Regions from separate parts of the Amycolatopsis sp. NPDC049691 genome, predicted to be linked through region 2. Evidence: riboswitches for the same ligand, from Rfam matches in the RefSeq annotation. Region 2 holds a riboswitch; the other holds the start of a gene.
The links. A riboswitch is a leader RNA that binds a small molecule or an ion and turns the genes downstream of it on or off. The one in region 2 is predicted to bind S-adenosylmethionine.

Region 1: another riboswitch for S-adenosylmethionine. It lies ahead of AB0J40_RS29565 (aminotransferase class V-fold PLP-dependent enzyme); the one in region 2 lies ahead of thrC (threonine synthase).

What each region holds. Positions count from the first base shown of each region.
Region 1 covers NZ_JBFANX010000014.1:183,834-188,245, reverse strand. Annotated here, with positions in the region: gene AB0J40_RS29575 (potassium/proton antiporter) at 1-593, shown strand, start outside; gene AB0J40_RS29570 (M23 family metallopeptidase) at 1,049-1,648, shown strand; SAM riboswitch class IV at 1,731-1,845, shown strand; gene AB0J40_RS29565 (aminotransferase class V-fold PLP-dependent enzyme) at 1,883-3,262, shown strand; gene AB0J40_RS29560 (hypothetical protein) at 3,279-3,887, shown strand; gene AB0J40_RS29555 (hypothetical protein) at 3,887-4,412, shown strand, end outside.
Region 2 covers NZ_JBFANX010000009.1:208,600-213,011, forward strand. Annotated here, with positions in the region: gene AB0J40_RS22225 (DUF4231 domain-containing protein) at 1-217, opposite strand, end outside; gene thrC (threonine synthase) at 739-2,004, opposite strand; SAM riboswitch class I at 2,018-2,151, opposite strand; gene holA (DNA polymerase III subunit delta) at 2,288-3,262, shown strand; gene rpsT (30S ribosomal protein S20) at 3,321-3,581, opposite strand; gene AB0J40_RS22245 (DMT family transporter) at 3,906-4,412, shown strand, end outside.

The DNA of each region.
Region 1 (4,412 bases), on a different contig from region 2:
TGGTCGCGGGCGCCGTCGTGCTGCTGCTGGCCCGGCCGATCTCGGTGGTGCTCTCGGTGCTGCCGTTCCGGCTGCCGTGGCGGGAGCAGGCGTTCCTGTCGTGGGCCGGGCTGCGCGGCGCGGTGCCGATCGTGCTCGCGATGATCCCGCTGTCGCAGGGCCTGCCGGGCGCGCAACGGCTGGTCGACGCGGTGTTCGTGCTGGTGATCGTGCTGACGCTGGTCCAGGGCGCGACGCTCGGCCCGCTCGGGCGCAGGCTCGGGCTGGCGAAGAAGTCCGAGGCGCACGAGGTCGAGGTCGACTCGGCGCCACTGGACGAGCTGGGCGCCGAGCTGCTGCAGGTCCGCATCCAGCCGGGATCGAAGCTGCACGGCGTGTACCTGTCGGAGCTGCGGCTGCCCACGGGGGCAACGGTGAGCCTGGTGGTCCGCGAGGGCGCGGGCTTCACCCCCCAGAAGACGAGCCGGCTGCAGGAGAACGACCAGCTGCTGGTGGTGACGACGACGGCGGTCCGCGACGCGGTCGAGCGCCGGTTGCGAGCGGTGGACCGGGCGGGCCGGCTGGCCCGCTGGCGGGGCGAGTCGGGGCGGTAACCCGCTCGTGGCCGTGGCGGGCCCGATCCGATGGTTCGGTGAACCAGGAGGGCCGGCATGGCAGGCGCGCGAGCCGGCTTGGATCGCGAGAGAGATGCCTCGGCGCGCCGGTGCGCGGTCGGGAGGGCCTGTCCGGCGGGGAGGCCTGCGAGCCGGTCCGCCTGATCTGCGAGGCGGCCTCGCCGCGCCTGCGCGTGATGCTCTGCCCCCGCGTCGGCGCGCTTATTCGGGCCGCGGAGCGTGCGCGCGACGCCAGGCGCGAGCCCTTCAAACGCGCGTCGCCCTAGCCGCGCGTTGTCCGGCGCCTGTCCACTCTCCGCGCCGACCTGGTGATCTTTTCCCGCGAGGGTGATCTTCCCCGTCCGAAATCTTCCCCATGATCCACCCTTTGGCCTACTCTGCGCCCGATCCGGTTACTTCGAACGGGTGAGCGCGACGCCAAAGGAGCACGCACGGTGACAATTCCGCACGTCCGCAGGACGGCCCTCGCCGTCGCGATGACCGCGGTCCTCGGCTTCCTCGGTGCGCCGGCCGCGACCGCCGGAGGGTTCCCCGCCCTCGCCCTGCCGTTCACGGCCGGCCAGCAGGTCTACTCGGCCGGCATCCACTCCGACGACGGCAGCACCGGCGTCGAGAACGCCATCGACTTCAGCCCGGCCGACCGGACCGTGCGCGCGCCGCTGGCCGGGACCGTCCGCCTGCAGCACTGCGCGGGCGGTGACTGGGTGACCGTCGACCACGACGGTGGCTGGCGGACCGGCTACTACCACCTGGAGGGCATCGCGGTCACCGACGGCGAACACGTCGAGGCCGGCGCTGTCCTCGGGTCGACCGGCAACGCGCTCCCGTGCGGTGGCAGCAGCACCGGCGCCCACGTGCACTTCACGCTCTGGACCGTCAGCGGGGACGGCAGGCCGGTCGCCGAGCCCGTCGACGGCAAGTCCATCGGCGGCTGGCGCTTCACCGCCGGAGCCGGGCAGTACACGGGCACCGCGACCCACCTCGCGGACAACGCCGTGACGCAGCTCCCGGGGCGCTTCCGCGCGAAGCTCTGAGCCCTCACGGTGTGTGAGCGGGGTCTCAGATGTTGCGGAGAAGCTTGGCCGCCCGCCGCGTTCTCGGTTACTTTCTTAATCAGGTCATGAGTGTCAGCGCAAAGCCCCGGCTTGCTGACCGGCAACCCTCCTACCGCGGTGGGGTGCCCCGGGTGAAGACCGGGCTGGTCGCGCCGTGCGACCGGCAAGCGCGGGCCCCTCGCCGGGGTCCCCCGGACCGCCGAGGAGGCACCGATGACTTTCGCCGTCGACCGCACCACCACCCTGGCCGAAGCGGGCACACTCGTCCCGGCCGCCCGCACCGCCGAGGAAACCGTTGCCGCGCAGGACATCCCGGCCGTCGCCGGCGCCGCTCTGCGGGTCCCGCTCGTCACGGGTGAGACGATCGGCTACGCCAACCTCGACCACGCCGCGAGCGCCCCCTGTCTCGACACCGTCCGGGCCAAGGTCGACGAGTTCCTGCCCTGGTACGCCAGCGTCCACCGCGGCGCCGGCTTCGCCTCCCAGGTCTCCACCAAGCTCTACGAGCGCACGCGCGACGTCCTGCGCCGCTTCGTCGACGCCCGGCAGACCGACACCGTCGTGTTCACCCGCAACACCACCGATTCCTTCAACCTGCTCGCCCGCAGCCTGCCCCGGCACACGACCGTGATCGTCTTCGACACCGAGCACCACGCCGCGCTGCTGCCGTGGCAGGGCTCGAACGTCCGGCGGATCCCGACCCCGCGCACCCGCCTCGCCGCGGTGTCCGCTGTGGACGAAGCACTCGCGGACGCCCCGCAGGGACCGCGACTGGTCGTCGTCACCGGAGCGTCCAATGTGACCGGTGAGCTGCTCCCCGTCGCCGAGATCGCCGCCGTCGCGCGCAAGCACGGCGCCCGCGTCGCGCTCGACGCCGCCCAGCTCGCCCCGCACCGCCGGATCTCCATCAAGGAGCTGGACGTCGACTACGTCGCGCTGTCCGGCCACAAGCTCTACGCGCCTTTCGGCGCGGGCGCGCTGATCGGCCGCGCCGACTGGCTGCGTGCCGCCCGGCCGTACCTCGCCGGCGGCGGCGCGACCAAGCTCGTCACCGAGGACGCCGTCGTCTGGAGCACCGGGCCCGAGCGCCACGAAGCCGGCTCGCCCAACACCGTCGGGGTGTACGCGCTCGGCGTCGCGTGCGAGACCCTGGCCGGGAACTGGGCCGCGATCGAAGAGCACGAGCAGGCCCTGCTCGCCCGGCTGCGCAAGGGACTCGAAGGCATCCCGGGCTGCGCCGAGCTGCGGCTGTTCGACGCGCCGGTCGACCGCGTCGGCACGGTCGGCTTCGTCGTCGACGGCTTCGACCCGGGCTGGCTCGCCGCGGTGCTGTCGGCCGAGTACGGCATCGGCGTCCGCGACGGCGCCTTCTGCGCGCACATCGCGGTCAAGCGCCTGATCGGCCTCACCGGCGGCGACGGGCAGCAGGCGATCCGCGTCAGCCTCGGCCTGGGCAGCACCGAGGAGCACGTCGACCGCGTGGTCCGCGCGCTGCGCCAGATCGTCGCGCGCGGGGCCCGCTGGGAGTACGCGAAGGTGGACGGCCGGTGGGCCCCGGTCGGCGACCCGCGGGAGCTGCCGCCGTTCTGCTGAGCGCTAACCTGGCCCGATGGGGAGAGGGCGGCGTTTCTGGTTTCCGTTGGCACTGCTCGGGCTCACGCAGATCGGCATGGCGGCGGTGCAGCTGCTGTCCCGCCGCAGCCCGGCCGAGGGCGAATTCGTGAACATCGTGTCGCTCCCGATGAGCCAGGAGAACCTTCGCGCCACCGCCGACGTCGGCCGCGGGCAGTTTCTCACGCAGGACCCTTATCACGCACCGGGCGCGGGCTTGCCGGCCGGTCCGGTCTGGCTGATCGCGCTCGGCGTGGTGCTGCTCGGCACGGCGATCTGGTACGCGGCCGTCCTGCGCCCCGCCCGACTCGACTGGTTCGTCCTCGGGGCGGTCGGGGCGCTCGTCGCCCTTCCGCTCCTCGACCTGGTCGGGTCGTGGCAGTTCCGGCTCGGCGACGGCCTGCGCGGCCCGCTGCTGGCCACCCTCGGCCTGCTTGTCCTCTCCGCGTACGAGCGCAGCAAACTCGTCCTGCTCGCCACGGCCGGGTTCGGGGTGATCGCCGTGCTGCTGTCGGCGGACCTGGTGGGGGTGCTCGGCTCGGCGGCCGTTCTGCTCACCGCGGCTTTCGCGGCCCTCCTTCGCCCGGCGTCCGAGGCCCTGCGGTGATGGGGAGTTCGCGGCGGTCCTGGTTCCCGTTGGCGGCGCTCGGGTTCGCCTTGCTGGTCATGGTGGCGGTCGAGCTGCTGCCCGGGGACCGCACCTTCGGAACCGTGGCCGGACCGGAGTACCAGCCGGTCCGGAGTCTCGGCACCGGCGGGCTGGGCGGCACCGGCCGGCCCGACAACGAGCTTTCGGGGATCGCCTTCGCCACGGCCACCGACGTCGTCCCGTCGGCGACGCTCGGCTGGCTCGCCGGCCTCGCCTGCGTCGTGCTCGCCGTGGCCGGCTGGTACTGGCTGTCCCTGCGCCGGGCCGGCACAGCGCCGCGGCCCGTCCGGTTCGTGCTCGGCACCCTGGGCGCGCTGGCGGCCGTCCCGCTGCTCGACCTGGTCGGCGCGCTGGAGCTGCGGCTGCCCGGGGACGTGCGCGGCGCGCTGCTGGCCGCGCTCGGCCTCCTGCTGCTGGCCGCGTACGAGCGCAGCTGGTTCCTGGCGGCCGTCCCAGTCGTGTTCGTCCTGGTCACGGTGGTCT
Region 2 (4,412 bases):
AACCGAGGGCGGCAATGACGACCGAATCGAGGTGAGCGGCGGCGGCAACCGGGATAGCGGCCGAGCCGATGAGGGCGACGACTTCCACGACGCCGTACCGCAACCGGTCTCGCCGGGCGCCCTTCTTGTACCACCGCCACTTCGCGACAACGGTGGTGGGCAAGGCATCCCCATCACGCTCGGCGGTGACCATCCAGTGCTTGCCGAGATTCCGCATTTCCCCGAACCTCCCGGACCGAGCCGACACCTGGCGGGTGTCGACCCTATCGGCCCGGAGAAACGCGAAAGGAGGTACTCACCAGGCGCAGACCGAGCGGCCCGCGAGGGTCAGTGGCCAAGCGCGATGATCCCGAACGCGCCGGGCGCGGTGGCAGCGACGATCGCGGCCGCTGCGGCCGTGGCGCGGCAGCCGATCACCAGGCCGGTCCTCTCGTGGCTTGCCCTGGCTGCTGTCGCCGGGCTGGCCGGCGGTCGGCGGGGCGGTGGTCCCGTGGCCGCCAGCTCCGGGCGAGGCCGTTGTCCGCCACCGGATTGGGGCGAGGCTTGTTGCCGCTGCCGGAGTCAGGGCGGGCATGCGCTCGGCGGGGTTGGTGGCCGAGCGGCCTCGTGGCTTGCCCTCGGCTGCTGTCGCCGGGCGGGGGGCGGAGGCGGAGGCCCGGTGGCCACCGACTCCGGGTCCCGTTGCCCGCGACCGAAGCGGGGGCGGGCCGCGGCGGCCCGTCCCCAGCTCGGGGAGCGTCAGTAGCCGAGCGCCTCGTTCACCGCGGCGGCCGACGGCGGCACGGTCGCCTTGGGGCCGATGTGGTTCTCGACCGCGTCGAGGGTCTTGAGGCCGTCGCCGGTGATCAGGAGGACCGTCTCCGCGTCCGGGTCGAGCTTGCCCGTCTCCACCAGCTTCTTCGCCGTGGCCACGGTGACCCCGCCGGCCGTCTCGGTGAAGATGCCCTCGGTGCGGGCCAGCAGCCGGATGCCCTCGACGACCTCCTCGTCGGTGACGTCTTCGATCGCGCCGCCGGTGCGGTTGACGATGTCGAGGACGTACGGGCCGTCGGCCGGGTTGCCGATCGCCAGCGAACGGGCGATCGTGTCCGGCTTCACCGGCTGGACCACGTCCTGGCCTGCGCGGAACGCGGCCGACACCGGCGAGCAGCCGGTCGCCTGCGCGCCGAACACCTTGTACGGGCTGGCGTCCACCAAGCCGAGCTGGCCCAGCTCGCGGAAACCCTTGTCCACCTTCGTCAGCTGCGAACCGGAGGCGATCGGCACGACGATCTGCGGCGGGATGCGCCAGCCGAGCTGCTCGGCGACCTCGTAGGCCAGCGTCTTCGAGCCCTCCGAGTAGTACGGCCGGACGTTCACGTTCACGAACGCCCACGTCGGGTGCTCGCCGGCCAGCTCGGTGGCGAGGCGGTTGACGTCGTCGTAGTTGCCGTCGACGGCGATCAGGTCGCCGTCGTACACCGCGGTGGTGAGGATCTTGGCGCGCTCGAGGGTCTTGGGGATCAGCACGACCGACCGCCAGCCGGCGCGGGCCGCGGCGGCGGCCGTCGCGTTGGCCAGGTTGCCGGTCGACGGACAGGCCAGCACCTCGAAGCCGAACTCGCGGGCCGCGGCCAGCGCGACGGCGACGACGCGGTCCTTGAACGAGTGCGTCGGGTTGCCGGTGTCGTCCTTGACCCACACGCGCTTGAGGCCGAGTTCCTTCGCGAGGCGGTCGGCGCGGATCAGCCGGGTCGCGCCGGGCTCGGTGTTCGGGATCTCTTCGACGTTGGACGGAACCGGGAGGAGCTTCTTGTAGCGCCAGATGTTCTTGGGGCCGGCCTCGATGTCTTCGCGGCGGACGCGGCCGAAGTCGTAGGCGACCTCGAGCGGCGAGAAGTCCTCCGCGGAGACGAACTCGGGGGCGAGCGGCTGCCGGTGACCCTCTTCCTTCGACACCAGTTCGACGGCGGGACCGAGATCCGGGGTCTTCGTGGTGGAGGTCGTGCCGAGGGTTGCGGTCATCGCGAGGTTCCTTTCCTCATCTGCCCCGCCGAAGCGGGCCGGAATTGGCACCGTGGTCGTCAGCTACCCCGCGATCGCGGGATGACGGGCTGTACGCCGGTTGCCGGGGCTTCGTCGGGCCGTTCCCTCTGCCCCTCTGGATGAGCGGTATTCGGTTGTCGGGGCGCGCGATCGAGCGCGCCGCCTCGTGGACACCGTACGACATGGCGGTCACGCCGTGCCACGGTGGCCGTCGGACATCACCGGAGCGGGCGCACGACACCGCAAGTGAGAGGATCCTCGGGTGACCGCGCAAGCCACCGCCCCCGCCCCGCTGCACCTGGTCCTGGGCGAGGAAGAACTGCTGATCGAACGGGCCGTCCGCGAGACGCTCGCCGCGGCGCGGGCGATCGACGCCACGGCCGAGCTGACCCGGGTCCGGGTGTCCGATCTCACAGCCCCCGAGCTGGCCGAACTCGTCAGCCCGTCGCTGTTCAGCGAGGGCCGCGTGATCGTCCTGGAGTCGGCGCAGGACATCTCGCAGGAGCTGGCCGACGCCGTGGCGGCGTACCTGAAGGACCCGGCGGACGGCGTCGTGCTGGTCGTCGTGCACACCGGCGGCGGCCGCAGCAAGGCGGGCAAGTCGCTGCCCGCGGCGCTGAAGAAGGCCGGCGCCGAGGTCACGGAGTGCCCGAAGCTGACCAAGCCGGCCGAGCGCGAGCAGTTCGTACGGCACGAGGTGCGCCGCGCGGGCGGCAAGATCGACCCGGCGGGGGTGGCCGCGCTGATCGACGCGGTGGGCTCCGACCTGCGCGAACTCTCCTCGGCGGCGAGCCAGCTGGTGGCCGACACGGGCGGGACGGTCGACGCCGACGCGGTCCGGCAGTACCACCGCGGCCGCGCCGACGTGACGGGCTTCGCGGTCGCGGAGAAGGCGGTCAGCGGTGACCGCTCGGCGGCGCTGGAGTCACTGCGGTGGGCGATGCAGCTGGGCGTCCCGCACGTCCTGGTGGCGGACGCCCTGGCCGACGCGGTCCGCACGATCGCCCGGGTCTCGGGCGCGGGCCGCGGCAACCCGAACCAGATGGCCGGCGAGCTGGGCATGCCGCCGTGGAAGATCCGGAAGGCCCAGGGCCAGTCGCGAGGCTGGAACCAGGACGGCCTGGCCACCGCGATGCGGGTGGTCGCGCGCCTGAACGCCGAGGTCAAGGGCGTGGCAGCCGATCCCGGCTACGCGCTGGAGCGCGCGGTCCTCGAGGTGGCGGCCGCCAAAGGCTGACCACGGGCATGAAGAAAGCCCCGGCCGGAGGCCGGGGCTTTCCCAGAAATCAACCAGCTCAGAGCGCGTTGACGCGCTTGGCGAGCGCCGACTTCTTGTTGGCGGCCTGGTTGGCGTGGATGACGCCCTTCGAGACGGCCTTGTCCAGCTTCTGGGCGGCGTCGCGCTGCAGCTCGACGGCCTTGGCCTTGTCGCCGGCCTCGGCGGCTTCGCGGACCTTGCGGATCGCGGTCTTCACCGAGGACCGGATCGCCTGGTTGCGCTGACGCGCCTTCTCGTTCGTCGTGATGCGCTTGATCTGCGACTTGATGTTGGCCATAGGGCAACTCCTGTTTCACTCGGTGAGATCGCCGCCGCGCTGAAGTGGCCCCGCGGAAAGCGGGTTTCCTCCATGACGGAATGCCGCACGGGCAGCGAGCGACCACTTTAACAGCCGGGCCGCCGGCGTCCGGCACCGGGAGTACGGTGGGGGACGGCAGTGCCTAGGGTTCCGTCGCCGGCCCGCGCACGCGACACACAATCAGGGTCGGCGGGCCTGGTCCGAGCGGCACCATCGGCGGGCCCGGACGGCCGGTCGTTCATCTGACGGGGCAAAAGCCTGGAGGACCCGGTTTTCGCGCGCGCGAAAACCCGAAGGGGCCCCATGAACGCCACCGCCTTGTCTTTCGTCCTCGTCGCCGCCGTCGTGCACGCCGCGTGGAACCTCGCCGCCAAGCGGATCTCCTCCGGCGGCACCCAGTTCGTCTGGCTCTACTACACGGTTTCCGCCGTCCTCCTGCTGCCGGTGACCGTCGTGCTGCTGGCCGTCGAGCCCGAGCGTCCACAGTGGAGCTGGCTGCTCGCCGCCGTGGTGACGTCGGTGCTGCACGTCGCCTACGGCGTCGTCCTGCAACGCGGGTACCGGGTCGGGGACCTCTCCGTCGTCTACCCCGTCGCGCGGGGCACCGGGCCGCTGCTGTCGGTGCTGGCCGCCGTCCTCGTGCTCGGCGAACGGCCCGGCGTCCTCGGCCTGGTCGGCGCGTTCCTGGTCATCGCCGGCGTGCTGGTGATCAGCACCGGCCGCAGGGCGGAGGACCCTCGGGCGGTCAAGGCGGGGATCCTCTACGGCCTGCTGACCGGCGCCACCATCGCCGGCTACACCCTCTGGGAC